3 regions of the Shewanella sp. 492 genome follow, and region 3 is predicted to be linked to each of the others. Evidence: predicted binding sites of a transcription regulator. Region 3 holds the regulator's gene; each other region holds the start of a gene.
What was found. Region 3 encodes LexA, which represses DNA repair genes until DNA is damaged. Its sites were predicted from a motif close to TACTGTATNNNNATACAGTA; they were not measured.

Region 1 (10,352 bases), 500 kb from region 3:
AGCCCAAAATATACGGCTATGGGGTAGCCCAATAACAGTAGGGTGCTAATTACTTGTATTATCAGGCGCATTACTGCTTAACGAGTCCTTCGATGGCAGATACGACATCATCGACCGTGCGCACCGCTTTAAACTCATCGGGTTTAATCTTCTTGCCCGTAAGTTGTTGCAGTTTAATCACCAAATCGACCGCATCTATGCTGTCGAGATCGAGCTCGTCATATAATGAGGCCTCAGGGGTAATATCTTGTGCTTCAATTTCGAACTCTTCGACCAAAATGTTTGTCAGCATGTCGAGGATCTGTTGACGATTTTGCATGTAACCCCCTACGCGCGCTGTGATTCAATAAAGTCGGCTAAGCTGGCCACACTGAAAAAGTGTGCCTTGGTCGCTTCGGAGTTGGCTTCAATTTTTACATCGAACTGTTTCTTTATCGCTAAGCCCAGTTCTAGTGCATCTATCGAGTCTAAGCCTAAGCCCTCACCAAAAAGGGGAGCGTCGGTGTCGATATCGTCGATGCTGACGTCTTCAAGATCGAGGCAATCAATGATCAGTTGTTTAATTTCGTTTTGTAAGCTCATAATTATTATCAAATTGTTGTTTATAATAGTTTTCAAGATCTCGAGTCAGTTGACGCGCCATCTTGGCTTCGCCGCCTGGGCCAGCATCATACCCGATATGGGCAATGGTTTCGCCTACTTCCACATGCATGCCTATGGTTTGGCGAGGTATTTCATACCAAGGCTGCTGTTTGGTGAGGCCAACGGCATTGGTGCGCAATACAATTGGGATCAGGTCTGTTTTTGTCCGCAGGGCGATATTGGCCGCCCCGCGCGCAAATGGGTTGATGATGGCTCCTTGTTGAGTACGGGTGCCTTCGGGGAAGATGATTAGGCAAGTGCCCTGACGCAACATCGCTTGGCAATCTTTTAAGAGTAGATCAGCACCGCGATTAGGGATATAGCCGGCGCTAGAAAGCACGACCCGTATAAGCGGGTTACGCCACAAGCTTTGCTTAACGATACAGCCCACATTGGGCATCAGGCTAATAAGCACCACCACATCCACCAGTGTGGGATGGTTGGCGATAATCACTTTGCCCTTAGCGCCATTTAGGCGATGCAGATCTTGGCAGGTCACTTTGATTACCCCAGCCCAAGTGAGCAAGGTGACAAAGCCGCCAAACATCCTATGAACTGTGCGCTGCACGCGCGCGGCACGTTGCTGTGGATTGCTTGAGCATATCCTTAGCACAGGGATCACAGTCAAAGAGAGCAATAAACCACCGAGGCCGAAAGCCACATAACAACTGACGCCTGCTAACCAGCGCGGAATATAGGCCAGTGAGTGTAAACCTGTGCCTGTTGTGCTAGCCATGGGAGAGTTGCCAGATGAAGCGGTTTAAACGCCCATATAGGGGGTGTTTGCAGGCGATAGCATGGAGCAGCTGGCCATAACTTAAGGGTGGCGCATCGAGATACTGTTGGGCGCTGGGTTGGGTGTGTAATTGCAGTAACATGGCCGGTGGCGAGTCAGGCGTTGGCAGCGACAATTGCAGCGCGATAGCGATAGGCAGCTCAGGTTCATGGGTGAACTCTTTATACACATCAGAGACTGGCTCATCGCCAAACACCAGCAGCAGATCGCTATTATCTTCACAAAGCTGGCCATAAGCCTCAATAAGAGCTTGTTCCAGCGTAGTTTCGCTGGCGGCGATAGAGGTTGAGGGGGCGCGGTTATGGGTCAAAATACTAAAGATACCGCTAGCAGTATTATGTACCGATTGGCTAAAGCCCATGGGGGAAATGGGCTGTTCTTGCACAATATCTTCGAGGAGTTCGACGGTGCGGTTAAGCTCGCCATGACGCGAAGCGAAAATAGTGCGGCATTGATCAGGGGCATCACATTGAAATGCCGCATCGAGCAGCATTTTGGTCAGCTTGCTAAAGCGTCGACGCTGCATCGCAGGTATTTGAGACAGTTTGGGTGTACTCGCCAGATCATTTTCATCGCCGAGCGACTGAGGCCATTGTTGCCAATCGGCTATCTGTTGGTAGCGAGGTGACCAAGCACCTGACGACTGGATCCTATAGGTTAACTGCACTGCTTTGCCTCAATCTGCAGCATACGGCTGCGTTTTCCATAACAGGGGAATGGGCTTTACGCCGCATCAATTGTGCCATTGTACACCGATATGTAGAGAAAAAGCACGATTTGCGCTATGTCGATGTTGCCCTGTTATGGTGATGATTATGGTGCGTACAGCTAGATAACATGCTGTGCTAGTTACAGTAAAAAAACCGCCAAATGAGGCGGTTTTTTTAGGTGTTGGCTGTGACTACTCTTGCAGTTGTTTTTTCAGCTTACGCAACGCCATTTTGACTTTTTTGCTGTTTTCGGGGCCCATGCGGATCATCAATTTTTGTGCATTGGGTAACGATTCTAGCTGTGGATCGACAAACTTATAGTTAACGCTAACGCTATTGAGCTCAATCGCTTGTTCAATAATGGGTGCAGCAAGCATCACGTTGATGGCGTCGATCATGCGTTCGTTAAAGCTGCCATTACTGTAACCGAGCTCCTCAAACGCTTGGTTAAGTAGTGGCGTTAACTGTTCATAGGTGGTGACGAGTTGCTGCTCATCAAGATTGCTAATAAAGTCGGCGTAGAGATCGTATCTGTGGTAACTATCTGGGTTTAGGTATGTTTTATTACTCACATCTGAAACCGTAAACTGGCTCTTGGGCGCCTTAAGTGGACTGACTTTGCGGGCTAACTCCCCTTGGGCGATATTATCGACGAACACCACAAAGTGTCTGATGATATCTTTTTCAACTAAAATAGGGTCGATTTTCATGCCGTTAGCGACGTCGAGTGTTTTAGCGGTCACATAACTATCACTGTCAGCGAGCGTGGGGATGGGCTCAACTTGTGGCGTTGTGACTTCCGCTACAGGCGGCTCAACAACGGGCTCAGGCTCAGCTTCGGGCTCTGGCAGATTGGCATCGGTGGGTAACGGCTGCTCGGGGACGATTTCGGGCAAGGTCACAGCCGTTGGTTGCTCTGGCTCAGATTGGGTTTCTTTGCTGTCAAAGAAATAATAAGCGCCAGCGGCCACGATCAGCAAAATCACCACAACAGCAATCGTTAGCGCGCTGGCACCACCACGTTTTTCTTGCGGGGCAATTCTATCTTCTTGACTGACTTGCATGTGAGTTCCTTGAAAAATAGCTCGTGTGTAGGAGCGGCCAACACAGCCTCTCTTCATTCTGCAAAATTCAGTCGACTTGTCTAGTGAAGTTGACTGAAATAAAAAATATTTAACTTCAACAGAGGGTATAACCCAAGTTATAGCACTGATTAGGCTTGTACATATTGCTGCCTGTTCCCGAGCCAGCGCGTGATGATGGCATCGACATTATCGGGAGCCTGCTGCATCACGTGTTGCGCCAGTTTTTGGATATTGGGGATCAAGGCTTGATCGCGGATAAGATCGGCGATTTTCATGTCGACAAGACCAGTTTGTTTAGTGCCTAGGACCTCACCCGGCCCGCGTATTTCGAGATCTTTCTGCGCGATAACAAAACCATCATTACTGTCACGCAGTACGCCTAAGCGCTTAGTCGCAGTTGCCGACAGCGGCGCCTTATACATGAGGACACAGTGACTGGCAATGGCGCCACGGCCAACACGTCCCCTGAGCTGATGCAACTGTGCTAGACCTAAGCGTTCGGGATTTTCGATGATCATTAAGCTGGCATTGGGCACATCGACGCCCACTTCAATCACAGTCGTGGCAACCAATAATTGAATTATCCCTGCTTTGAAGTCGGCCATAATGGCTTGTTTTTCTGCGGGCTTCATCCGCCCATGTACCAGGCCTATCGCCAACTCTGGTAGTTGCTGCTTGAGTTCCTCTGCGGTGTCTTCGGCCGCTTGGCACTCTAACACTTCCGACTCTTCAATTAGGGTGCAGACCCAATAGGCTTGGCGATTATGTTGCAGCGCGGCTTGGCGCACTCGCTCAATCACTTCGGCTCGCCTGCTATCGGATACCGCCACCGTGGTCACAGGGGTTCTGCCGGGCGGTAGTTCGTCGATAATAGAGGTGTCTAAATCGGCGTAGGCGGTCATGGCTAATGTGCGCGGGATAGGCGTGGCTGTCATGATTAATTGATGTGGATGAAAGCCCTGACTGATCCCCTTTTCACGTAGCCCCAGTCGCTGGTGCACGCCGAACCTGTGCTGCTCATCAATAATGATCAGGGCTAGGTTATTAAATTCGACCTTGTCTTGAAAAATCGCGTGGGTACCGATAACGATATGGGCCTCACCGCTTTTTATCATGTCCAAAGATTGGCTGCGCGCCTTACCTTTGAGCTTGCCCGCTAACCAACCCACGGTTAATCCCAGTGGCTCAAACCAAGTGGCAAAGTTATTGGCATGTTGCTCTGCCAGTAGTTCGGTGGGCGCCATCATGGCGACTTGATAGCCGCTCTCAATCGCTTGTAGCGCTGCCAATGCGGCAACTAAGGTTTTTCCCGATCCCACATCGCCTTGCACTAAGCGCATCATTGGATGTTGCTGGCGTAAATCACTCTTGATCTCTGCCACCACACGTTGCTGGGCTCCAGTTGGACTAAAGGGTAGTGTGGTTAAAAACGGATTGATCAGTTGGCCGCTCCCCGCGAGCGATACGGCCGTATCGCGATGACTACGTTGTCTTAGCCGTAACATACTCAAATTGTGGGCCAGTAGTTCTTCTTGGATCAAGCGCTGCTGCGCCGGGTGTGTGCCTTGTTCGAGCGTAAAAGGATCGGTGCCTGTGGGTGGCCGATGCAGTAATTTGAGGGCCTCGATGAGCGACATTTGATTAGGTCGCAGTGCTGGCGGTAATAACTCGGCGAGTGCACCACTGTCGAGTAGTGACAAGGCTTGGTCGGTCAATTTTATCCAGCTGGCTTGCTTTAGCCCTTCGGTCGTGGGGTAGATAGGGGTAAGTGTTTCACTGAGCCCTGCATCGCTGGCGCCATGAATGAGCTTATATTCAGGGTGGATGATCTCTACCGAATGTTTAGCGCGGCGCACTTCGCCATAGGCGCGAATAGTGGCCCCATTTTCTAAACCGTTACGCTGGGCGACGGAAAAATTAAAGAAGCGTAAGGTCATCATGCCGCTGTCATCGCGTACGGTGCAGGTGAGCATACGTTTGCGGCCTTGAATAATTTGCGATGACTGAATTACGGCTTCGATGGTGCCATAGCTACCGGGGTAAAGCGCGGCAATCGGGTATATCTGGGTGCGGTCTTCGTAGCGCAGTGGCAGATGAAATAGGAGATCTTGGACTGTTTTTATGCCGAGCTTCTCTAGCCGCTGCGCCATTTTAATCGCAACGCCTTTTAGCTCTGTAACAGCCATAAGATCGAGTCTATCCACGCTTTATACCCATTTGATTCATTGAGTCATTTAAACCACTATTGGCTCAATCACTGTAAATATATACATATATTATCAGAGTTTACTCTGAACGCAATCTTAGTCAAATTGGCGTGCAGTGGGCTGGTGACAGTCCGAGGGAAAAGGAATGCGTGGTGAAGCGTGAGAGGGGTGAGGCAAATGCAAATAGACCTAGGACTCTTGCCTAGGTCTATTTGTTGAGCTATTGGGTTTGGTTGCCTTGTTTAAGGCAGCTCCTTTAGCCGCTTTATCCCATGGCGCTATTAATGAGATAACCCATGTAGGCAAGGTAAGCCACTAGCAGTAAAGCGCCTTCGCGGCGGCCAATACGCAAGCCTGTCCACGCCACGGGCAGTAAGATCAGCGCCAGCGCCAGCATCACGCTCATATCGATAACCTGTAAGCCACCTGAGGTGATAGGGTGTACAAGTGCGGTAACACCTAAAATACCCAATATATTAAAAAGGTTAGAGCCAACAACATTACCGATGGCGATATCGCTTTCGCCTTTACGGGCCGCAACCACCGATGTCACCAGTTCTGGCATGCTGGTGCCTATCGCGACTATGGTCAGGCCGATGATGAGTTCGCTAACCCCAAATTGCTGCGCCAGTGTCACCGCGCCATCGACAAACAGCATACCACCGCCAACCAGCATGCTGATGCCTATGGCGATGAGCAGAGTCGCTAATAGCGGATGCACTGATCTCGAACCTGGAATATCGTCGGCTCCTTCCCCTTTACTGCTGATATAGCTAAAGCCTAAATAGGCCACCAGCAGTGCAGTGAGCAGTGCACCATCGAGCAGGCTGACATCGCCATCGCTAATTAACCCCCAAAACAGTAGGCTGGCACCGATCATGATAGGGATATCCCGTTTGATCATTTGCGTCTGTACCTGTATTGGCCGAATAAGGGCAGTGATACCTAAGATCAAGCCAATATTGGCGATGTTAGAGCCGATAACATTACCAATGGCGATACCTGGGTTGCCAGCTAATGCAGATTTAAGGCTTACAGCCAGTTCAGGTGCACTAGTACCGAATGCAACAATAGTTAATCCTATGATTAAAGGTGCAATTCCTAACTTTAATGCCACCGAGCTAGCACCGCGTACCAAGGCTTCTGCCCCTGCGGTTAGGATAATAAAACCACCGATAATGGCTAATAAAGTCAACATGGTTACCTCCAATAAACGTTAGGCGGCAAGGATAGGCTTTAACACTCGGAAGGCAACTAAAATTTTGCACTGCCAAGATTAAATTTTATTTAAGATAAGCGGTTAAATTAATAGTAAAAAAGCACGTCTTAGACGTGCTTTTAGCTGTTACACCGATTAATTTCTGTCTAAGGGCTTAAAGCTCATCTTCCCAGCGGATTTTACCGCCGCGCAGCCCATCGACTTTGGCGCTAAATCGCTCCTCAAGTACATGACGTTTGATCTTGAGTGTCGGCGTGAGCACATCGTTGTCGATATCCCAAGGCTCACTGACGACCACTATGGCATCGACGGTTTCGTGAGACTCTAGATGCGGATTCACACTGTCGAGTGTGGCTTTGAGAGAAGTGCGGATCTCCTCTTTAGGCTGCATGGCAGCACCCTCAGACAGTTGCACTAAGGCGATAGGATGCGGTAAGCCCGAGCCTATGATGCAGATCAGCTCAACATGAGGATCTTGGGCCAACTTACGCTCAATGGGGACTGGAGCCACATATTTGCCTTTAGAGGTTTTGAAATTGTCCTTAACTCGCCCGGTGATGGTCACATAACCCTCGGCATCGATAGCGCATAAGTCTCCGGTGTGGAAATAGCCATCGGCATCGAAACTACTGGCACTGGTTTCGGGCTGTTTATAATAGCCACTCATTAGGCCTGGGCTTTTAACTAACAGCTCACCATTGTCGGCTTGTTTTATGCTGCAGCCTTCTACGGCGCGGCCGACAGAACCAATTTTACTCGCATTGAAAGGGTGGTTAATGATGGAGTAAGCGCTATTTTCAGTCATGCCCCACGCTTCGCAAATATCGAGGCCTATCTTGTGATACCAAGTGATCAGTGAAGGTGGAATTGGCGCCGAACCCGATCCCAGTAGATTACAGTGTTCAAGCCCTAATCCTTGGCGAATTTTTCGCTTAACGATACTGCTGATAATAGGGATTTTTAGTAAAAAATTCAGTTTGCTATAGCCAATTTTATCGATAATGTTTTTCTGAAATAGGCTCCAAAGTCTTGGCACGGAGAAAAATACCGTGGGTCTGGCACGCTTAACATCGTCGACAAAACTGTCGAGGCTTTCTACGAAGGCCACACAACTGCCAGAATAAAATGAGGAGCCTTCCATCGCCACTCGTTCGGTAATGTGTGCCAGTGGCAGGTACGACAGCAGTCGGTCTTCTACATCGGTTTTAAGATCGCGCACCACAGCTTTACAGGTCCATTCAAAACTGGCGAATGTTTGTATCGCCCCTTTAGGCTTACCGGTAGAGCCGGAGGTGTAGATGATGGTCATTATCTTATCTGGGGTGATAACCGGTGCGTCGATTAATGGCTGGCCCAATTTGAGTAGACTGTTCCATTGGTATTGCGCGGGCATGGTGTCATAGGGCATCGCCATGCGGAGGATATCACCACCGACGCCAGCTTCTTGATCGGCCCAGTAATCGAGTTTACCAATGAAAATAGCTTTGGCTTCGCTGTGTTCTAGCACATAGCGAATAGTATCGGCGTTTGCCGTTGGGTAAATGGGGACGCTGATATAGCCGCCATGCATTAATGCCAGATCGGTAATAAACCATTCGGCGCAGTTTTTCGATAAGACGGCAATCTTTTCACCTGGCTGCAGGCCGAGGTGACGCAGCGCTCCAGCAATTTGCTGCATTTTTTGCTGTACTTCTCGCCAGCTAAAGTCGACGTATTGGCCGTTGATGGGTTGTCTTAGGTAGGTGCTGTCGCCATAAAGATCGACCCAATGCTGCAACATGTCGACCGGAGATTTAAAGTGTGAGTCCATCTGCAATTCCATAGTTATCCGTAAGTGAAAGTAAGCGCATCGAGTTGTTCTGTTTATGTGTGCGCGCTTGTTGAGTATGGCGAAAAATGTGATCTATGACAATTGTTTTGCTTGAATAATAAACGAATTGTCATAGATTTAGGCGTAGGGATAACCTGAGGAGGGGGGTCACATTATGACTAGGCGACTTTATTGCTCTGCGTCGGGATCGGGGGCGCGCATCCGTTGCCACCAGGTGTCATCGGCCACAATTTTTCCCTGATCATCGATGCGTGGGTAGGGGATATTTTTGCGTCGACAAGCCTTGGCGTAAATAGGGTGCCCCTGTTCAAATAGCATGGTTTGGCAGTAAGCATCATCTAAGGTGCGCGTGCCATACATGCCAGCGTGTTCGCGTTGACGCTGAGCCTCGTACATGATTAATGCCGATGCGACCGACACATTGAGTGATTGCACCATGCCCACCATAGGAATAATGATGTGCTGGTCGGCAATCGCAAGGCCTGCGTCACTGACTCCATCGCGCTCGTTACCCATGATCACTACCGTAGGTTTAGTGTAATCAATCTCGCGAAAATCCACCGCGCTGGGGGAAAAGTTGGTCGCTAACACCTGCATGCCTTGTTGAGCAAATTGGGCCGCAGCTTCATCCATATGATAGTGCTTGATGGTGTTTACCCATTGCTGACTGCCCGAAGCAGTATTACCCGATACTCGCATCTCAATGTCAGGCCACACGGCATGGATTTGATGGATACCTACGGCATCAGCTGTGCGAATAACCGCAGCAATATTATTGGTTTTATGGACTTTATCGAGGCAAACAGTAAGGTCGGTTTGGCGATTGTCTAGCATCTGATTGATGCGGGCGAAGCGTTCTGGGCTCATGGCGATAGGGATTACTTGTAGATCAAAAGTATAAAGGGCGCCGCGGCGCCCTCAAGGGTAATGGCTAAATTAAAGCTCCATCACTCCGTCCATTTCAACTAGCGAATCTTTCGGTAGCTGTTTAACGCCAATGGCGGCGCGGGCAGGATAAGGTTGCTCAAAGTAGCGCCCCATTATCTCATTGACGGTTGCAAAGTTGCTCAGGTCGGTCATATAGATATTGAGTTTAACGATATCTTGTAGTGAACCACCAGCGGCTGCGCAAACGGCGGTTAAATTATCAAATACCTGAACTACTTGGGCTGCAAACTCATCACTGACCATCTGCATAGTTTCAGGATTTAACGGGATCTGGCCAGAAAGGTACACTGTGCTGCCCACTTTAACTGCTTGAGAATACGTACCGATAGCCTGTGGGGCTTTGTCGGTTGCGATAATAATCTTCTCTGCCATAAACTTTTTCCTACTTGTCGTTATTAATAGTTGTCGTTATGCCGACGGGGTTAATAAATGCAGGTTAAGCGCCGCGCAACTTAACGATTGCGCGAGGTACGCAATACTTCGGGTAGCACTCGAATACGACGCATCACATTGGCTAAATGGACTCGGTCGGTCACCGAGATCCGTAAGTTAATCAAAAAGACTCTGCCATCGCGCTCTTCGGTACTCAAGTTATGAATATTGGAGCCTTCGGCGGCCACGATAGAGGTGATTTTTGCCAGTGCGCCTTGATGGTTGACAATTTCGATACGCAAATTAGCTTGAAATTCAACCCCTTCGGCGTTATCCCAATGCACGGGGATATATTTATCGGGCTCACCTTGGTAGCCACGAATATTGGCGCAGCTTTCCATGTGCACCACCAACCCTTTACCTGGGCTAACATGAGCAATAACAGCGTCGCCAGGAATGGGGCGACAACAGTTAGCAAAGGAAACCAGCATCCCTTCGGCGCCGCGAATGGGCATCATATTGGCTTCTTTATGTTCTTGCAC
Region 2 (10,352 bases), 1.7 Mb from region 3:
ATGCATTACGCCAGAAGCGATCCAACTAAAACCACTATCGGCGTGCGACTGCTGGCGACGTTGTTTGGCATTCGCAATACGTGATGATTTTTGTTGCTCAGCCGATTTCACATCTAATGTGGTGGTGTTCAGCGCGCGTCGCAGTGCGGTAAATCTATCTTGGATCCCTTCACAGCTTAACGCTATGGTCGATGTCGAGATATTCCCCTTTAGTAGTTTTTCGAGCTGCGCTATTTTATTGCTAATTTGGCTGATACACGGGGCAAGCTGGGCACCGGATTGGTTAAATAAGCCATGATTAAAACGTTCGGTATCATGCAGTAGCTTACGTTGCCCTTTTGCCAGCTGGCTATCATGTTGCAGCACTTCTTGTTCTAATTGCTTAAGTTGGACTCGTAAACGATAAATTAGTTCTGAGGTGTTCATGCCCATGCGCTCCACGCCAAATTGATGGCAATCAAAATAACCACGGTGATAAATAGCGGACGGATAAATGGTACGCCAAATTTGATTGCGGTGCGAGCGCCAACAAACGAACCTAACATCATGCATAAGCCCATAGATAAGCCGATAACAATATTGACCTGTCCCAAGGCTAAAAAGACCGTTAAAGAGGTTAGGTTACTGATAAAAGTCATGGCTCGTGCTAATCCACAACTGTTAAGTACTGGTAATTGGTATTGCGAAATACTGCTGATGGTCCAAAACGCGCCGACAGCGGGGCCAGCAAAACCATCATAAAAGCCCAATGGCAACCCTTGGCGCCATTGCTTAAAGGCCGAGGGTGCGCGAGTTGGTGGTAAGTGACTGTTGCCCCCCATCACACTGGGTTTCACTAGGGTATAAATGGCAATGATGATGATAATGAGCGGCAGTAATTTTTCGAGCCATTGATTATCAATGAAATAGACTACGAAGGTGCCGATAACGGCGCCAATGAAGGTGGCTATTGCGGCATGGTACCAAAAGCGTGGCTCAAAAAAATGTTTGCGGTAATAGGTGAATGCCGCCATGGATGAACCAAAGCTGGCGGCCAATTTATTGGTTCCCAGCGCCGCGTGTGGCGGTATGCCTATGGTTAATAATGCAGGTATTGATAGCAAGCCTCCGCCACCTGCGACAGCGTCAATAAAGCCGGCAATAAAACCTGTGGCGGCTAAAATAATCCAAACGCTGGGGTCTAAAAGTAACTCCAATGTGGTTCCTACTCTATGACTTGGCGAAACGGAGGTAAGGCATCAAGCAGCGACTTTCCATAACGTTTCGTGACTAAGCGACGATCTAAGATAGTGATACGGCCATAATCTTCTTCCTTACGCAGTAATCTACCACAACTTTGGATCAATTTACGTGATGCGTCAGGTATGGTCAGTTGTAAAAACGGATTACCGCCCTTTATCTTGATATATTCTGCATGGGCTTGCTCCACAGGGGAGGTCGGCACTGCAAAGGGTAATTTGGTGATAATCAAATTGGTGAGATAATCTCCTGGCAGATCGAGCCCTTCAGAGAAGCTGCCCGTGCCGAAAATAATACTTACCTCGCCAGCATCACAGCGCTGTTTATGTTGTGTCAGCAGTTGTTGACGCGAGTCTTCCCCCTGGATCAATAATGGGCTGTCAATCTTGGGGCGGACAATATCGGCCACTTTCTCCATCTGCCAGTATGAGGCAAACAGCACTAAGGTGGCGGTTTCACCTTCGATAAGGGTCAATATCTGCTCGGCAAGCTCATCGGTATAACGGTCGTCCGTCGGTTCGGTGCGCATTTTTGGCAGGTATAAGGTCGCATTTTGCTCAAAATCAAATGGGCTATCCATGGCCAGATAACGACTACCATCGTTTATCGACAGGCCCACCTGATGGGTAAAATGATTAAAATTATTCAATGCGCGTAAAGTGGCGCTACACAGCACCACACCAGCGGCTTTTTCCCATAATAAGGATTCGAGCATAAAGCCCACTTCAATCGGTGAGACGTTACACAAGTAGTCGTGTTGTTTACCCGGAAGTTGCTCTATCCATCTGGCCATCGGTGCCCCTTTAGGGCTGTCGGTCTTGGCCATCATCTTCCACAATTTTTGCAGATTTTCTAAACGCTGCAGCATAAAGCCAGTTTCGCTCAGCAGTTGCTCGGCTTGATGCTTGGGCAGCTCACCATCTTTTATGGCTTCGTTAAGCAAGGTCAACATCTTATTGAACTGCTTGAGGGCGTTATTAGCGGCACTGGCTAAGTTTTCTGCTTGGATAACTAAAGCTTGCGGCAGCTTGCCATGTTCAAAACGGATGCGGTTTTCAGGGTTATCAAATGCAGCGTCTTGGCCGTCGCAATACTGCGCTACGGCGTTGAGCAACCCGGTTAATTCGTTAATGTGGTCTAACATCGCCTGAGCAGGGGCAATAATATGATTACTCTTAAGCTGATTTTGCAGTTTAGCTGTGGTTTTGCCGATCTTTTCTAACCAATCGACCGCGCCTCTCAGGGTCGCCTGCGCGCTGGAAAAGTCTCTGGCGACAACGGGGAGGTGATGGGCCTCGTCAATCACATAATAGAGATCTTCAGGATCGGGCAAGATCACCCCGCCGCCTAGTTCCAAGTCGGCAAAAAGCAGACTGTGGTTAGCGATTAATACATCCCAGTTATCAATATCTTCACGGGCCTTATGAAATGGGCAGTGACGATGACTGGCTAGTTGCCGATGACAGCTGTGTTTGTCGCAGGCGATTTGGCTCCAAAGATGATCGGGCAATTGTTGCGTTAGGGTATCGCGCTCGCCATTCCAACGACCTTCATGGAAATCTTTTAACAAACTTTGTAATAGGGCTATCTGGCTGTTATCGGGTTTAGTTTGCCACATGGCCATCTGCGTGCCGTCATCACTGCCAATGAGCATTTCAAGTTTGGCTAAGCAGATATAGCGTTGACGCCCCTTAACCAGGCCAAAGGTAAAGTCGAGTCCAGATTGCTGTAAAAAGAAGGGTAAATCTTTATTGAGTAACTGCTCTTGCAGCGCCACCGTTGCAGTGGCGATACAGACTTTTTTCTTGCTGGCTAAGGCTAATGGAATGGTGCCTAGAATATAAGCCAACGACTTACCAATACCCGTGCCAGCTTCGACAACAATGATGCGCCTATGTTTGTCATATTCACCTGCTAATGTTTTTGAGATCTCTGCCACAATGTAGTTTTGCTCGCGCCGAGAGCGAAAGTTGGGCAAGGCGGCCGCAATGTCTTTATAGATGGTGCGGATCTGAGTTTTAACAGTGGCAGATAACATGAAGGCACATAGCAGAGAAATACAGCTGTACATAATAACAGTAAAACAGCACAAGCGGAATATGAATAAGTTCTGAAACAGTCGATACAAGCATAAGCGACTAGCGATGTTAACAATATGGATTTGACCAGTTGTCAGCTGTGCGCTTGGCAACATAAATGAGCTGATGAGTGAGCAAGCTCATATTGTGTCGTTCACCTCATTTATTTGGATGACGAAATTAATACTATAGTTGTCGGTCCTGTATCGTTTGAATAATGAAATTGATACCATAGTTGCTGATCCTGTATCGATTACAACTGCGTTTCCATTCAAAACGCTAGCAACTGTGATCGGCAGCGAACTCTTTTACGTATAGGGCCTGCCAGTCATAGTGCACTGCGCCGCACACAAACCAACCACAGCTCGGAAATAAGTCACCATAATATGGTAAATAAACATACTAACGCAGAACGTGAAATCGAATTTGAACTCGATGCTAATCTCATTTCAACCACAGATCCCTCCAGTATAGTCACCTATGCTAATGCCGGTTTTTGTGATATTGCCGGTTATCAAGCCGATGAATTAATTGGTAAACCACATAATATTGTGCGCCATGCCGATATGCCTAAGCCCGCCTTTAAGCAGTTATGGCAAACGGTGCAATCTGGCCGCAGTTGGATGGGACTGGTGAAGAACGCCCGTAAAGGAGGCGGATTTTATTGGGTATCAGCCTTTATCACCCCCATCACCGATGCTAAGGGCAAAATTATTGAATATCAGTCTGTGCGCACTAAGCCTAACCGAGAATGGGTTAAGCGTGCAGAGGCGCTCTATAGCGAAATGAGCCAAAAAGAGACGCCATCTAAGCTATCAAGGCCACGCTTTAGTTATCGTTGGGCGCGTTATCTTGCTGCGTTAACAGCGCTTGCCAGCACCCTAGCTATGATGAGCGGCGCATCGGTACACTTAGGTGGTACGGTATCGATATTGGCGATGGCCGGGCTGTTACTCAATGAGTTTTTTCATCAACGACGTTTAGGGCAGGTGGCAACACTTGCGACGCAAGCATATGATAATCCGTTGATGGAGCTCGTCTATACCGGGCGTTATGATGAATATTCCATGATAGAGCTCGCGCTGCAAAAGCGTAAAGCCGAGGTGCGCGCGATTGTTGCCAGAGCCAGCGAAACCGCAGAGGGGATCCACGTTAGTGCTGAGCACGAGTTAGTTAATCAGCAAGAGATTAAGCATAACTTGAATAAGCAAGGGGCCGATACCGACTCTGTAGCGACAGCGGTAACCGAAATGTCCAGCTCAATTCGCGATGTGGCTGATAATGCGATGGCGGCATCACAATTAGTGGAGCAAGTGAATCAGCTTGCTGATGACGGACTCAATAATGTGCAAACCACGATAGACTCGGTGGCAGAACTGCACTCAGAATTAGCGCGTGCAAACGGCATAATTAACGATCTATCGGTGAGTAGCCAAGAGATTGAAAAGATCCTCGAAGTCATCGGCACCATAGCCGATCAGACCAATCTGCTGGCACTCAATGCGGCGATTGAAGCGGCTCGAGCAGGAGAGAGTGGCCGTGGATTTGCGGTGGTAGCCGATGAGGTTAGAGCGTTAGCTTCAAAAACCCAAGCTTCCACCGAAGAAATTCGCTCCATGATTGCTCACCTGCAAGATACCGCTGGCCAAGCCGTGATAGCGACGCAACAAGGCAGCCATTTATCGGATGTGTGTCGAGACAATGCTGTTCGTACCGGCGATGTGCTGAAACATGCCAATAGTATGTTGAGTGAGGTGGCCAGCGCGAGTCATCAAATCGCTGCCGCGGTGCATCAGCAGGCGAGTGTGACTGAAGATATTAATAGCAACATCATCTCCATTCAGCAGTTGTCATTGGCCAATATTGAGCGCAGCGATCACTCGGTAAATCGTGGTTCTGAGTTGGTGAGTCAGCTCAGCGATCTACAACGTTTGATGCAGCAATTTCAAAAGCGATAACGCGATTGATTAATCACAATCGCTTATCTTCATTATCGTCACTTCTCTTTATCAGAGTCTCTTAAATTGCAGGCCTGGTGGATTGAGGCCCGTGAGCTGAAGTTTATATGAGTGCCACCATACGCCGCTGATACAGCGGCGTTTTTATCTCTATAGCGACTGGCAATAAAACCGTATCTATCGGTTATCGCCATGGTTCTGCTTCAAGCGCTTAATGCAGTACGGCTAATGTCACCTAGCTAATTCCACGAGATTAATTCTATTTGGCTAATGTTCCATCACGAGGGGATTGCTGGCTTGGCATCGACTAAATAGCATCAGTCAAAGGCATAAAAAAACGCCGTCATGTTGATCATGACGGCGTTGGTTGGGATCAATCCAGCGGCGTGCTTACACCTTATAAATCTTAGCGGGTATGGCTTGGCGAACGGCGGCGCCAACCACCCAGTCGAGCATCACGCCCTGGCCTTCACGAGTCGGGTCGATAAGGCCGATATCGTTAATATTGACTCCATCGCTGGATTTCATTTTAACGGGTTGCTGTTTATCACCAATCCAATGAGCCCGCTCACCTAGCTCGGTATGGCCAAACCCATGCTCAAAACCTAAAGTCCCGGGCATTATCCCCTCAACGACCATTGCTAAGGCTTGGGTTTTAGCGCTTGGGGTTTCAATCACAAACAGATCGCCTGTGCTTATTGCCGCATTTTCAGCATCAATGGGGTGAATATATACAGGGTTAACCCCTTTAATCGAGGCAAGGCGCGGTGACAAATTAGACACCGAGCTATGGATGTTTGACTTGAAGTTGGTCAAGCTAAACGGCCACTGTGTTTTAGGGTATTGCTGCTCAAATGGTGTGCCATCAGCCAAGCGCTGCGGTGACCAAGTAGGACAACCTAGGTAGCGCTCGCCGGTCATGGTGTTGATTGACGTACCGACGGTTTCATTCCAAATGGCCAGTGGCTTAGCCCAGCGATGCTTCATTCTATCTTGCTGGTAAGCTTGGCTGGCGTCTTCAAAACGACCACCACGGGCAAAGATGTAACCTACCTTTCGCATCTCTTCACCTGTTAGAGTGCGGGTCATCGCCGGCATGAGTCGCTCAAGCCCTGACCAGGCAATGTCTTCGGCTTCGACGCTCGGGACGCCGCCTTTGGCATAGGCAAGGTTTGCCGCTGCTCGCAGGTAAAAATCTTCAGCGCTATGAATGGGATGCCAGTTACCTTGGCTGTCCTGTATGGCATTGTCGCCAAAACCGCCTAGCTCCATACGCTTAGCTACATCTATGATGAAGTTTTCAAAGTTAATCGCTCGACCATCGGCCGTTTTTTCTGTGCGCGGTTCAACTATGGGCCAGCGTGCGGTGACCGCTTTGGTCGGTACACCGTGCCAAGGGGTAGACATGCCCCAGCTTTCATAGGTCACAGTGTCGGGCACAATATAATCAGACAGTGCGGTAGTCTCATTGATAAAGGCATCGATAGATATAATCAGGCCTAATTGCTGTGGATCTTTCAGCTTATCGCCCAGCAGAGTATTTAGCCCGGGGACCCCATAAAGTGGGTTAGCCATGTGGTTAATCCAGGCTTTGGCTTTATAAGGGTAACCGTCGATAGCCGCCGATAAGTGCTCGGTGAGCAGCGGGGCTGAGATCGGGTACCAAGGTGCGCGAGTAGGATAAGGTGATTCTCCTGCGGCGACGCGGCGTTTATATTCGCTGGTTTTTTGGTAGGGGAATTTACTGCGAGATAAGAAAACTCCTTTAGGCTTAGTCTTGCCGTTAAATTGGGTGAAATCGTAACGTGGGCCTGCGGCCGATGTGGGGTAGCCGCCAGCTTTAGCCATGGCACCACCTTTCATATTGATATTACCAATCAGCGCGTTAAGCATTAAAATAGTAAAAGAGTTATAAAAGCCATTGGTGTGCATATTGCCGCCATGGGTATCGACTACCGCTTTGGTACCGTGGCTGGTGAACTCACGTGCTAAGGCTTCGATTTGCGCTACCGCGATGCCACACTGTTGGCTATAAAACGCTAAATCATGCTTAAAGGCTTCCTCTTTCAAGCGTTGCAATGAGGATTTCACTCGTATGTTTTTGCCATGGCTAATGACTTGCCTATCGACAAACAGTTGCGCGGCATCGTCTTGGGTGTTGACGTTGAGTTGCTCTGAGGTCGCATTAACCACCACAAAAGGATCGCTGTCAGATAACGGCTCGCCGCTGTAGCTCAGGCCGATATCGGAGGCGCGCAGGAAGCGACCATTATCGGCATGACTCTCGTCACTTATCACCAAGTGTGTCGCATTACACCAATGGGCCGTTTCGGCTTGTGCCATAGCAGCGGCGCTAGGCTGGGCCAAAAAGGGTTGGTTGTAAGCGTGATTAACGATGATCCACTGGATCATGCCCAGCACTAAAGCGGAGTCTGTTCCGGGGTTGATGGGCAGCCAATGGTTGTTATCGCCCGCGGCTAAGCTCGATGAACCTGCCGGTAAACTCGGGGCTATGATGGTGTATTTGAGCCGACCGCTAGTGCGTCCTTCGGCCAATTGCCTTGCTTGGCGTTTAAACGGGTTACCTGCTTGCGCCGGTGACATACCAATAAATAGCACGTATTCGGCGTGGTCTAAATCGGGTTTTAGATGAGCGAATTTATTCAAATCATTCATCATAGCCCCTGAGCCTGCCCGAAACGCGTAACCACAATAGGAACCATGGTGACCAAAGTTACGCGTGCCGTAACTGTTGAAGGCAAAGCGTTTTAAAATATCATCACGGCCTTCGTTACCCGCATTGGTGACCAATAGCTGGTTGGCTTTGGGGCCATATTCGGGGTTTTGTGGATCCAGCGGGGTGTGAATGTCGCGTATTTCACGCAGCCCAGTCACTTGGCCTTCACCAAACAAATCGCCGCCTTCGACCACTTCGCTGAGCAGCTGCTCATAGCTAATGGGTTGCCACTTGCCTTCGCCGCGTTTACCCACACGTTTAAGCGGTTGCGTGATACGATAATGGCTGTTGCGTATCTCTAACATGCCATTGCCGCGGGCGCAGGCGGTGGAGCGTCCCGCGAGCCCAGCTTCGCCCATCAATGAGCGATAAGCCTCTTTAACTGGCGTAGCGTAAGGGATCTGCTCATGGTGTGATAGTGGGTGGTATGGATTGCCAGCGATGCGCAAAATATCATCGGTATTATTATCGATACGTACCCGCAGGCCACATAACGACCAACAGCCAAAACACATAGATGGCGCGACTCTTTGATCTGGATTAGGCAGTAGCTTGCCATTCGCATTGAGGTGATACTCTGGCGCTAACGAGTTGCCATGGTGAATATGTTGGGTCTTTTTACCCGCGCTGCCCTCTAAGGTTCCTTTGACCGCATGATGAATGGTGTCACTGTAACCGGCAGAGAATGCACCTAATCCACCAACAGCAAAACCTGATTTTAGTAGCAGACGACGTTTATTATCCATTTTAAAATCCTTAAATATGTTGGTTATTGCTGCAGAGCTTGAGATTGGTGAACCGCAGTGGCTTTAGCGTTGATAAGCTCTGAGCCGATAAGTGCCAGCGCCAGCCATAGGCCGAATATGCCAATGATCCCAAGCCAGCCAGCGCTCCCAGCGGGCAACTGATAGGCAAAATCTCCCACATCAAAGCGAGCAATGGTTTGTACTTCCAAAATGGTTACCCAACGTATTACCCACGCACACAGTAGGCTGCTAACTACCATAGCAATGACCCCAAATGTGCGCGTGGCAAAGACGTTGAATAATAGCGCTAGACCAATACAGACAGATAAGGTGGCGGCCATTAGCGTAAGGTTGATGACCCAAACGGGGTTGGCGAACAATGAAAAGCTGGGGTTGTTTGAGGCCCAAATCGGCACTAACACTAAGGCCAAGGTCGCGCCGATAATGCTGGTACGTTGGATGATATTGCGATCGGCGCCGCTTAACGCCGGTTTTGTCGCGTTAGGCAGCAGTGTCCATGTCAGCAGGGTAAAGCCGATGGCGCCAACAAATGCGCTGGTAAACCACAGTAGTGCAGAGGCGGGTTGATGCCATAAAGGACGACTGGCGATGACTGAAATTTCGGCGCCAGTATAGATAGCAATGCTCAGCCCAGACAGCGCGGTTAGGCTGGCGGCTACAAGTAACTGTGTGTGAGTTGTTTGCCATTGCCCCAAGGTTAACAGCGCTAACTTGCGCAGCAAGGGAGACTGGCTAAACTGCCATGCGGCAATATCGCGGCGCAGATAAAGCCAGGCGGTCAGCACGCTTAACCCAGAAAATAGTGGTAAGAAAAATGAGCCTAACGACATCCAAGACCATGGCGTGACATGAAAATAGAAATGCCAAGCACGGCCCGGTTGATGTAAATCGCCGGTGAGGGCCAGCGGGCCAACAATGGCGCCAATGGCCATGGTGAGCGCGAGTGCTACACGAAAATGGTGGGTGGTTTGACGGCTAAAAACCAAGGCGACGAGAAACAAGATGGCCGCGGCGTAAGAGGCGCCAATATAGAAAAAGTATTGCACTGCCCAGGGGAGCCAGGCCACTTCTTGTGCAGGAATCAAGATTTCGGTGATGTTCATGACTATTCTCCCACAGGTTCGTAGAGGGCGGCTTGACCGTCGACATGGCTGACGAAGCGCTCATCCATCCCGATGTAAAACACGTGCGGATGGGTATTATGTTCAGGTTTTAATACCTTGATATCGTCTTTGTTTGCGGTCAGTAATTGACTGATAACACTATTGGGGTCGTTGATGTCGCCAATCACGCGAGCACCGCCCACACAAGTTTCGACACAGGCAGGAAGTAAACCCTCTTCTAATCGATGGGCGCAGAAGGTGCACTTATCGGCGGTTAGGGTGTCGTGATTGATAAAACGGGCATCATAGGGGCAGGCCTGCACACAATAGGCGCAGGCGACGCAGCGCTCGTTGTCGACCATGACGATGCCATCTTCACGTTGAAAGGTGGCTTGCACTGGGCAGACTTTAACGCAAGGTGGGTTATCGCAATGGTTACATAAACGCGGTAACATAAACGCCTTCACTTG
Region 3 (10,352 bases):
TTCTTCAACCTGTAACAGTAAGAAGGCCAACCCGAGTAAGATGGTCAGCCCCAACCACAGGGTGAGGGCGGTGCGTTTCCCCTTTTCAAGACTAACATGGGCAAAGTGTAAGGTGACCGATGATGTGAGTAATATGATGGTGTTGTACAGTGGTAAGCCCGTCCACCCCATTGCTTGGGTTTTGGTGCCATCTGGCGTGGTGACCAAGGGCCACATCGCTTCAAAGGTAGGCCACAACACTTCGTGTGTCATGGCGTTATTGGAGGCTCCGCCTAGCCATGGCACGGCTATCATACGGGCATAGAGTAACGCGCCAAAAAAAGCGGCAAAAAACATCACCTCCGAAAAAATAAACCAGCTCATCCCTTGGCGAAACGATCTGTCCATCTGTTTCGAATAGAGTCCCGCCATCGATTCGTCAATCACGGTTCTGAACCAGCCAAAAATCATATACACAATCACTGCAATTCCGGCAGTCAGAATATAACCGCCGCTCGATTGCTCGCTATTGAGCTGCTGTATATAAGTGCCTGCCCCAAAGGCGATTAAAAATAGCCCGATGGCGCCTATTATGGGCCAGGCACTTTGCGCTGGCACATAATAGTGTTCGTGTTTAGTGGTCATTTTGCCGCTCCTTGCTCAACAGCGCCGACATAACCCTTGTCGGTAATGTTGTAGAGAGTATAGGAAAGTGTCAGCGTCGATATCGTGTCTGGTAGATCGGGATCGACATAGAAAATTAGCGGTAATGCAGCACTACCTTGCGCCGCTAACAGCTGCTGATTAAAGCAGAAACACTCGGTTTTATTAAAGTAGGCTGCCCCCTGCCCAGGTGAAACCGAGGGAATGGCTTGGCCTACGGTGGTCGCGAGCGCTAGGCTCTTAGCGTTAAAGTTGGTGCGTACAAGCTCACCAGGGTGAACCTGCATACGTTTGACTTCGGGCGTAAATTCCCATGGCATATCCTGTTGTATGTTAGCCATAAATTCGACGGTTATCACTCGCGACGTATCTATGGTCATTGGCTTGTAAGTCGACGCTGTCGATTGTGTTTTACCGTTAATCCCCAATTGTTCACACAGCACGTCGTATAACGGCACCAAGGCAAATCCAAAGCCAAACATGCCTATGGCACCAGTCATTAGCCAGATGATCAGCTTACGATTTGATGTTGCCGGGGGCTGAGACATCTTATTTCACCTCGGGAGGAGTCGAGAATGAGTGATAAGGAGCCGGGCTTGGCAGCGTCCACTCTAACCCCTCAGCACCATCCCAAGGTTTAGCTGGTGCTTTTTCACCGCCCTTGATGCACTTAATCACTAAGGCGAGAAAGATAAACTGCGATAGCCCGAAAGCGAAGCCGCCAATAGAGACAATTTGGTTAACATCAGCAAATTGAATTGCATAATCAGGAATTCGACGCGGCATTCCCGCGAGTCCTAAAAAGTGCATAGGGAAAAACAACACGTTAACTGAGATAACCGAACACCAAAAATGCAGTTTACCCAGCTTCTCGTCATACATATGTCCAGTCCATTTAGGTAGCCAATAATAGGCGGCGGCCATAATGGAGAAGATGGCCCCTGTGACCAATACATAATGGAAGTGAGCCACCACGAAATAGGTATCGTGATACTGGAAATCCACCGGAGTAATGGCTAGCATCAACCCCGAAAATCCGCCTATGGTGAACAGTATGATAAAGGCGATGGCAAACAACATAGGTGTTTCAAAACTGAGTGATCCGCGCCACATGGTGGCGACCCAATTAAAGACCTTAACCCCAGTTGGCACCGCGATGAGCATAGTACAATACATAAAAAACAGCTCAGCAAATACTGGCATGCCGGTGGTAAACATATGGTGTGCCCAAACCAAGAAGGATAAAATCGCAATACTGGCAGTGGCATAAACCATAGAGGAGTAACCAAAGAGACGTTTGCGACTAAAGGCGGGCACAATAGCCGATATGATACCAAATGAAGGTAAGATCATAATGTAGACTTCAGGGTGGCCGAAGAACCAGAAAATATGTTGGAACATCACAGGATCGCCGCCACCTGCTGCATCAAAGAAGCTGGTGCCAAAATATTTATCCGTCAGTACCATAGTGACCACCCCAGCAAGCACAGGCATGACGGCGATCAACAAGAAAGCGGTGATTAACCAGGTCCACACAAATAGCGGTAATTTCATCCAGCTCATGCCGGGGGCGCGCATATTCACAATCGTCACCACCACGTTGATGGCTCCCATGATGGAGCTGATCCCCATAATATGGATCGAAAATACAAACAGTGCCGTGCTATCGGGGCTATAAGTGGTGGATAGCGGAGCATAGAATGTCCAACCAAAGTTGGGCCCACCACCTTCCATAAAGAGTGAGCTTAATAATATGGTAAAGGCGAAGGGTAAAATCCAAAAGCTCCAGTTATTCATCCGTGGTAGCGCCATATCGGGCGCGCCAATCATCATGGGTATTAGCCAGTTTGCAAGCCCTGTAAAGGCGGGCATGACGGCACCAAACACCATGATCAAGCCGTGCACTGTGGTCATTTGATTAAAAAAGTTGGGCTCGACTAATTGTAATCCAGGCTGAAACAGTTCGGCTCGGATCACCATGGCCATGGCACCGCCAGTAAGAAACATAATAAAGCTGAACCATAGGTATAAGGTGCCGATATCTTTATGATTAGTGGTAAATAGCCAACGTTTTATGCCGGTTGGGTGAGCTTCGTGGTGTTCGTTAGACTCTTCAATATGAGCGGCATCCATATTGGCTTCGCGCGTTGTTGTATTCATCATGCCTCCCTATTGACCATGTTGACTAACGTCAGCGGCTTGGACGATATCACCGACATCATTGCCCCAAGCGTTACGCTCATATGTCACCACAGCCGCTATCTCCTGTGGTGTTAGCTGTCCAGCGAAGGCTTGCATTGCGGTGCCCGCCTTACCATTAACCACAATATCGATATGTGCTGTGACTGGGCCGGTGGCAATGGCGCTGGCTTTTAATCCGGGGAACACTCCTGGAAGTCCCATGCCATTTGGCTGGTGGCAGGCGGCGCAGCGTGCCATGTATATCTGCTCACCTTGGGTCATCAGTTCATCCATAGATAAGGTTTGCGATAACGAGGCTTCGGTTGCGGCGGCGGCGATTGTGGCTTGGTTTTTTTGCTCATCGATCCAGAGAGCAAAATCGGCCTCAGACAACACTTCAACCACTATGGGCATAAAGCCATGGTCCTTACCGCATAGTTCAGCACATTGGCCGCGGTACGTGCCGGGTTTATCCACGCGGGTCCAAGCTTCATTGATGAAACCGGGGTTAGCATCTTTTTTTACCGCAAAGGCTGGCACCCACCAAGAATGGATCACATCATCTGACGTCATCAAGAAACGCACTTTTTTATTAACGGGAAGCACTAGAGGTTTGTCGACTTCTAATAGATAGTTTTCGCCCTTCGTTTCACTGCCTTCAATTTGTGCTCTTGGGGTAGCGAGTAAACTGTAGTATTCGATATCGTGATCAAAATAACTGTAATGCCATTTCCACTGAGAACCTGTAACCTTGATGGTGATATCCGCATCGCTAGGGTCTTCCATGGCGATAAGAGTTTTAGTGGCAGGGATCGCCATCAGGATCAAGATGACAAAAGGGACGATAGTCCAAGCGATTTCGACTTTAGTGCTTTCATGAAAATTGGCAGCCACCGCACCTTTGGAGCGACGATGGTTAATGATGGAATAGATCATCACCCCAAACACTATGATGCCGATAGCGCAACAGATATAAAGAATGGTCATGTGAAGGCTAAAAACCTTGCCACTGATCTCAGTTACCCCTGGTGTCATATTAAGGGGCATATCGGCTGCGAATATGGGTGGGGCTAGTAATAACCCGAGCAAGCTATACCACAGATGCTTCACTAGACTTCTCCTCTGTCAATTGCGAAGGCAACTACAAAGAAAAGTTACACAGTATGTCTCGGCTCTATGCAAACTTTTCAGTTCCCAAAAAAGCAACGATGACTTCACAGTGCGCTGGTGGTATTGCTGTTGTTATTGCTGGTGGTTACCACGCTTGCACTTACGGCTGACTATATCAGGCTAATTTCCGCTTTATTGGACGCAGTGAGAGATCTACACTCGTTGGCCAATGAAACAGACCACTAAATTGTTCGGATATAACAAATAATCGTTGATATCTATTACTAACTTAATCGCTGTTTAAATATTGATCAAGATCACTTTTTTTTAATTTTTTTAAAACAGCAACAAAAAAGCCCCTCGCGGGGCTTAAGTATGGAAAGTTTGAACTGTAATGCTAGTGCAGTGAACTAAATAATGATGCTTGTTGATAGCCCAGATCTTGCTCTGTCAGGGCTGTTACAGGTAAGTGACTATTATCATCTTCAATCACAACACCTAGAGCCTGGGTACTTTTGGCGACCAATTGTAAGCGGCGGCAATCGCGAGCATCGAGTGCTTGGGTCCAACTGATCACCGCACTGGATGTACCACTAGTAAGCGCTTTTTCCATCGCCCACAGTGCTTCAACTTCATCTTTGGTGTGCACTAATAAGATTCTATCCATGCGTACCCCCGCATCGGCGAGCATCTGCTTATAGCCAATATTCGGTGGGCTAATCAGTACGACCCACTGGCCTTGTTGGCTTAATCTTGCTAATTGCGGTGTTAGCGCTTGCAACTCATGCTTACCTTGGGTACGACTCGATAATGTCGCAATGGTACTGTGCTGAGTTGGTTTGTGTTGCTTATTCATATCGACCCAAAGGCCGGGATGTCGCGGGGCATTACCCATTAGATTATTCATTGCCAATCTCCGTTGCGGATAACACCTACGGCCAGCCCTTCGATGCTAAGGCTTTGGGTAGATAGGTCGACGACTATCGGTGAATATTCTTCATTTTCGGCGTGAAGATATACAGTATTACCTTTCTTTTCAAAGCGCTTTACTGTGACATCATCTTCGACGCGAGCTACGACAACCTGCCCATTACTGGCTTGCTCCACCTTATGCACCGCAAGTAGATCGCCTTCGAGAATACCAATATTTTTCATGCTATCGCCGCGGACTCTTAAGAGAAAATCAGCGCTTGGGCGAAACATCGCTGGGTCAACTTTGTAGTGTTGCTCAACATGTTCTTGGGCCAAAATGGGTTCACCGGCAGCGACTTGTCCAATCAGTGGTAAACCAAGATCTTCGCTATCATCTTCTTGAGTTAGCTTAATACCTCGCGAGGTCCCAGGCATTATTTCGATGCAGCCTTTTTTGGCTAAGGCTTTTAAGTGCTCTTCGGCCGCATTGGCGCTTTTAAAGCCTAGGCGACGAGCAATTTCAGCTCGGGTAGGCGGCATGCCTGTATCGGCAATATTGCGTTTAATTAATTCTAATATTTCAGCTTGTCTAGGGGTTAATGGTCTCATTACAGATCCTGTCTTTTCATACAGTAACTGTTAGTGTATACAGTATTTAAAGTAGCGCAAGGATTAAGCATATTTTTGTCGGCAATGTGGTGGGATTTGCTTAAAACTGAAAATAAGGTCGCAGATTTATTTTTATTGCAATCTGACTTTTTTAATTTAAATCAATGTTATGAATTTAATTTTACGGAAAGGATTCATTGAGTGTCGCTGAGTGGCGCGATTGCTCTCTTATCTGTTGAGACGATTTCAGTGCCAAGTTCGGGCGGTGAAACAAATAAGCAGGCTATAGGGTTTGGTTGCACCATGCACCTGCATTTATCCTTATCTTATGTCATTGAGCGAGGAGCTATTATGGCTTACTGGCGATAAGATCATCTAACAGGTGGTGGTAATCATGGATTGCGGGAAAGTCGGTAAATATTTTATGGGGCTTTTTACTATCAGGATTGCTTATGCCAAGCAAATACCCAACTCCAGCTTGTTTGGCGGCATGTAAGATAGCTTCGCTGTCATCGATAAATAAACACCGACTGGGTTGCAATTGATATTGGTTAAATAAGCTAGACCAAAATTGAGGGTGCTCTTTAGCAAAACCTGTTTCATGGCTGGAGATCATATGGTCTAACCCTTGCGCGAGCTCTGTGTGTTCTAGTTTGAGAGCTAGGCTTTGAGGATGGGCATTGGTCACTAATATTCTGGTTTTATGCTTTTGAGTCAATGCGCGTAGAAATGGCATGCTGTCTTGGCGTAACTGTATCCTGTCGGCCAATGTGCGTTGCAGCTGCACAATATCCAGTTGCAGTTGTTGCTGCCAGTAGTCGAGGCAATACCAATCCAAGGTGCCAACCACTTGGTCGTAGGCTTGTTCTACCAAGACATTAGCTTCATTTAGAGAGATGTTTCTGCTGTGACTTAAGGTTTGCGGCACTAGCTTGAGCCAAAAATGGCTATCAAAGTGTAAATCTAGCAGTGTGCCATCCATATCAAGCAGTACAGTATCGATTTTATCCCAAGGAAACATAAGGTCAGTAAAAAAATTCTATCGTGAGAGTTGTGGATTAGGCCCATCATAGTAAGATTGAACTGTGATGCAAACGTCATTTTATCAGGGACATTCATGTCGGACCAAAAGCCACAGATATTACATACACAAGTTGTTGCCCAGAGTCGGTTATTTCAAATTGAACAAGTGCACCTGAAATTTTCTAATCAGGTCGAGCGCCAGTATGAACGTATGAAAGGTAATAATCGTGGTGCCGTAATGGTGGTCCCTGTGTTGGGTGAGCAACTGCTGCTGGGCAGAGAGTACGCCGCAGGAACCCACAGCTATGAACTGGGCTTTCCCAAAGGGCTGGTTGATCCGGGAGAGACGCCTGAGCAAGCCGCTAATCGGGAGCTGCAGGAGGAGATAGGCTTTGGGGCTAAAAAATTAACCCATTTGATGGAGTTAAGTCTGGCGCCCAGCTATTTTGTCAGCAAGATGCAGATCTATATTGCAGAAGATCTGTATGAGAGTCGCCTTGAAGGCGATGAGCCCGAGCCAATAGAGGTTGTTTCTTGGCCGCTTGCACAGTGGTCAGGGCTATTGGCATTGGAAGACTTCTCAGAGTCTAGAAGTGTGAGTGCCTTGTTTTTAGCCCAGAAGCATTTAAAACTAAAATAGTTATTTCAATTCGGATATATGCATTACCTGTCTAGGTTGTTGGAGTTGTGATGAAGCCAGAAGAGTGTGTGGAACAGGTGATCGCCATCGCCGTTGAAGCGGGAATGGCCATCAAAGATATTTACCTTGAAGGTAGCTTTGATAAAGAAATTAAGGCGGATAATACCCCTGTGACGTCTGCCGATCTCGCTGCGCACCAAATTATCACCGCTGCGCTGACTCAGCTGACTCCTGATATTCCTGTGTTATCTGAAGAAGATGCCGACATCCCGTTATCCGATCGCGTCGATTGGCCCAGGTATTGGCTGGTCGATCCGTTAGATGGCACCGGAGAGTTTATTGCTGGCAGCGGCGACTTTTCGGTGATCATCGCGTTAGTTGAGCATAATCGCCCCATTATGGGGATTGTTTATGTGCCCATGACCGAGGTGATTTATTATGCCATCGCGGGACTGGGGGCTTATAAGCGCTCAAGTAAAGGCGAGCAGCGTATTGCCAGTCGTCAATTGACACTCGATGATTCGCGCTCATTGCGCTTGGCGGTCAGTCGTCGCCAAGATCCGCAGTCGGTATTAAAGCTACTGAACCAGCCTAAACATTGTGAGCTCGTGGTGCTCGGCGGGGCAGCGCTTAAAAGTTGCTTGGTCGCCGAAGGGCGCGCCGATTGTTATGTACGCATTGGCCCTACTGGCGAGTGGGATACCGGCGCGGCACAAATTATTGTCGAAGAGGCGGGCGGGCAGATCATGGATCTTGAACTGCAGCCGCTCAGTTATAACGAACGTGAATCGCTCGAAAACCCTAATTTTATCGTGGTCGGTTCGACCCATTTACCTTGGGATGAGTTGTTAGTCAGTGAATAAGCCCGTTGATATTACCCTGCGTGCGGCGCAAAAGGGCGAACTGGCCGGCGTTTATCGGCTTGAACAGCGTGTGTTTGGCGAACATTGTTATCCGGATTTCTTTTTTCGTCAGAGTTTCGATTGTTGGCCAAGTGGTTTGCGTGTTGCAATAGATCACAATAATCGTCTTCTTGGCTATATCCTAATGGTGCCAAGTGAGCTGCGGCATATAGGTTGGATATTATCTGTCGCCGTGGAGACACTCGCCCAAGGCCGAGGTATCGGCAAACGTTTTATAATCGATGCACTTAATCACTTGGCGCCGTCGGTCACTCAGGTAATGCTCACTGTGGACCCAGCTAATCCAGCGCGTCATTTATACCTAGCATTGGGGTTTGTCGAGTTGCAAACAGAAGCTGACTATTTTGGCCCAGATGCATCACGGGTGGTGATGTGTCTGATGCGCTAAGCCTTGTCTATTGTGCACGGCCACAGCTTGGCAATGGCTTATATAACCCTCTACTGCCGTCTAAATGGTTAGGCTAACCTAAGGTCGCGGCAAGCTGGAGCAAATATGCTGTTAACAAAACGATTTTTGCCCTATTTTGTCACCCAATGTTTAGGCGCATTAAACGATAATATTTATAAAAATGTTTTACTCTTGATGGTGGCTTATAGCCAGATCAATGAGTTGCCAATCAGTATTAATTTATTTGTTAATTTGGCCGCGGGCCTGTTTATTTTACCCTTCTTTCTTTTTTCCGCTCATGCCGGGATGCTCGCTGACAATATGGACAAGGCGAAGCTTATCCGCAGACTCAAACAACTCGAAGTGGTTATCATGTCGTGCGCTGCGATGGCGATGTTGTCTCAAAGCTACATGGTGATGTTACTGCTGTTATTTTTAACCGGCTGTCAGTCGGCCTATTTCGGGCCGGTAAAATATTCACTCTTACCGCAAGTATTGGCCGAAGAAGAGTTAGTTACGGGGAATGCTTGGGTCGAAATGGGCACATTTTTAGCTATTTTAAGTGGCACATTGAGCGCCGGGCTGTTGATGACGAGTGCGCATGGGATTGTCGCCAGTGCCTTGATTGTCTTTGTACTTTCCCTGTGTGGTTATTTGGCCAGTCGTGCCATTCCGGCTTTGCCTTTACAGCATGACGCAACCCCAATTCGTTTTGCTCCTTTATCTGGCACGTGGCACGCCATTACCAAGGTGAGAAAGACGTCAAGCATCTGGGTGGCGATCATCGCCATTAGCTGGTTTTGGTTTCTCGGTGCCACTTACCTAACGCAATTTGCTTATTTTGCTAAGTTACATCTGTCGTCTGATGCTAGCGTAGTGTCGCTATTATTAGCGCTATTTTCGGTGGGTATCGCGGTGGGCTCCTTTTTGTGTGAACGCTTATCTTATGGTCATGTTGAGTTAGGTGTCGTGGCTTTAGGCATGGCGGGGTTGACCCTGTTTGGCCTCGATTTAGTCTGGGCTATTCCACCAGCGCCGTTAGATCCCTCGTGGGTTTATAGTGTGGGAGACTTTATCGCCACAACAGCGCATTATCGACTGATGTTTGACTTGTTGATGGTGGGGGTCAGTGGGGGCTTGTTTATCGTCCCGTTGTACGCTTTTATCCAGTCGCGTGCTGCGCCGGGGGAATGCGCACAGGCGATTGCTGCTAATAATATTGTTAATGCGCTATTTATGGTGTGCTCGGCGTTATTGGCCATGTTACTGCTGGCGGGATTTGGGTGGAGTATCCCTGAGTTATTTACCTTACTGGCGGTTCTTAATCTGGTGGTCGCTGCCTATGTTTATGGACAAGCGCCAGAGTTTCGCTGGCGCTTTATCAGTTATCTCTTTCGTCATGTGCGTTACCGCTTCTGTGTTGAAGGGCGTGAAAAACTGCCCAAACAGGGGGCAGTGCTGCTGGTATGTCCTCATATCAACCAGTTCGATGCTTTGTGCGTGATGGGCGTATCGAGTCGTCCGGTGCGCTTTGTTATGCCATCCTCTATCATAGCGAGCTCTGTTAAGCCGACTGGAGCGATCCCTGTGGCTATGGGTGAGATAAGCGGCGCAAGCAATAATGAAGCATTAACCATGATTGAGCAGGCGTTAGCCAATGGCGAGTTACTGTGCCTGTTAAGCGATAATTTAACCGCGAGTGATGCCATGACGGCGAGTTATCAGGCTCAATTTAACGCCTTGATGGCAAGTTTCGCAGTGCACCATCCCGTAAAGGTGATACCGCTTGCAATGAGAGGATTAGCAGATCCGAGTGAGAGTCAAGCAAACACACTTCAACCGCGGCGGGTTTGGCCAAAGGTGTCGCTGATTGTCGGTGATGCCATGGCGGTATCTCAGGTGAGCGCCGCGTCACTGCAACAGC

Region 1: the regulator LexA is predicted to act here: its motif matches at 5,489-5,508, upstream of recG (ATP-dependent DNA helicase RecG).
Region 2: the regulator LexA is predicted to act here: its motif matches at 3,301-3,320, upstream of dinG (ATP-dependent DNA helicase DinG).

Annotation. Positions count from the first base shown of each region.
Region 1 is NZ_CM181702.1:3,658,634-3,668,985, reverse strand. Features, by position in the region: gene AC5YBX_RS16125 (COG4648 family protein) at 1-71, opposite strand, end outside; gene AC5YBX_RS16120 (acyl carrier protein) at 71-319, opposite strand; gene AC5YBX_RS16115 (phosphopantetheine-binding protein) at 328-582, opposite strand; gene AC5YBX_RS16110 (lysophospholipid acyltransferase family protein) at 560-1,378, opposite strand; gene AC5YBX_RS16105 (beta-ketoacyl synthase chain length factor) at 1,371-2,105, opposite strand; gene AC5YBX_RS16100 (DUF3014 domain-containing protein) at 2,340-3,212, opposite strand; gene recG (ATP-dependent DNA helicase RecG) at 3,362-5,437, opposite strand; gene AC5YBX_RS16090 (calcium/sodium antiporter) at 5,706-6,638, opposite strand; gene AC5YBX_RS16085 (AMP-binding protein) at 6,814-8,469, opposite strand; gene trmH (tRNA (guanosine(18)-2'-O)-methyltransferase TrmH) at 8,659-9,357, opposite strand; gene AC5YBX_RS16075 (RidA family protein) at 9,427-9,810, opposite strand; gene spoT (bifunctional GTP diphosphokinase/guanosine-3',5'-bis pyrophosphate 3'-pyrophosphohydrolase) at 9,891-10,352, opposite strand, start outside.
Region 2 is NZ_CM181702.1:2,493,111-2,503,462, reverse strand. Features, by position in the region: gene AC5YBX_RS11155 (primosomal replication protein) at 1-426, opposite strand, end outside; gene AC5YBX_RS11150 (sulfite exporter TauE/SafE family protein) at 423-1,196, opposite strand; gene dinG (ATP-dependent DNA helicase DinG) at 1,205-3,277, opposite strand; gene AC5YBX_RS11140 (methyl-accepting chemotaxis protein) at 3,704-5,275, shown strand; gene AC5YBX_RS11135 (tetrathionate reductase subunit A) at 5,666-8,758, opposite strand; gene nrfD (NrfD/PsrC family molybdoenzyme membrane anchor subunit) at 8,782-9,882, opposite strand; gene dsrO (sulfate reduction electron transfer complex DsrMKJOP subunit DsrO) at 9,885-10,352, opposite strand, start outside.
Region 3 is NZ_CM181702.1:106,044-116,395, forward strand. Features, by position in the region: gene AC5YBX_RS00485 (cytochrome c oxidase subunit 3) at 1-624, opposite strand, end outside; gene AC5YBX_RS00490 (cytochrome c oxidase assembly protein) at 621-1,190, opposite strand; gene ctaD (cytochrome c oxidase subunit I) at 1,192-2,802, opposite strand; partial or broken gene coxB (cytochrome c oxidase subunit II) at 2,821-3,933, opposite strand; gene AC5YBX_RS00505 (cell division inhibitor SulA) at 4,331-4,840, opposite strand; gene lexA (transcriptional repressor LexA) at 4,837-5,454, opposite strand; gene yrfG (GMP/IMP nucleotidase) at 5,804-6,475, opposite strand; gene nudE (ADP compounds hydrolase NudE) at 6,572-7,117, shown strand; gene cysQ (3'(2'),5'-bisphosphate nucleotidase CysQ) at 7,168-7,980, shown strand; gene AC5YBX_RS00530 (GNAT family N-acetyltransferase) at 7,973-8,428, shown strand; gene AC5YBX_RS00535 (MFS transporter) at 8,534-10,352, shown strand, end outside.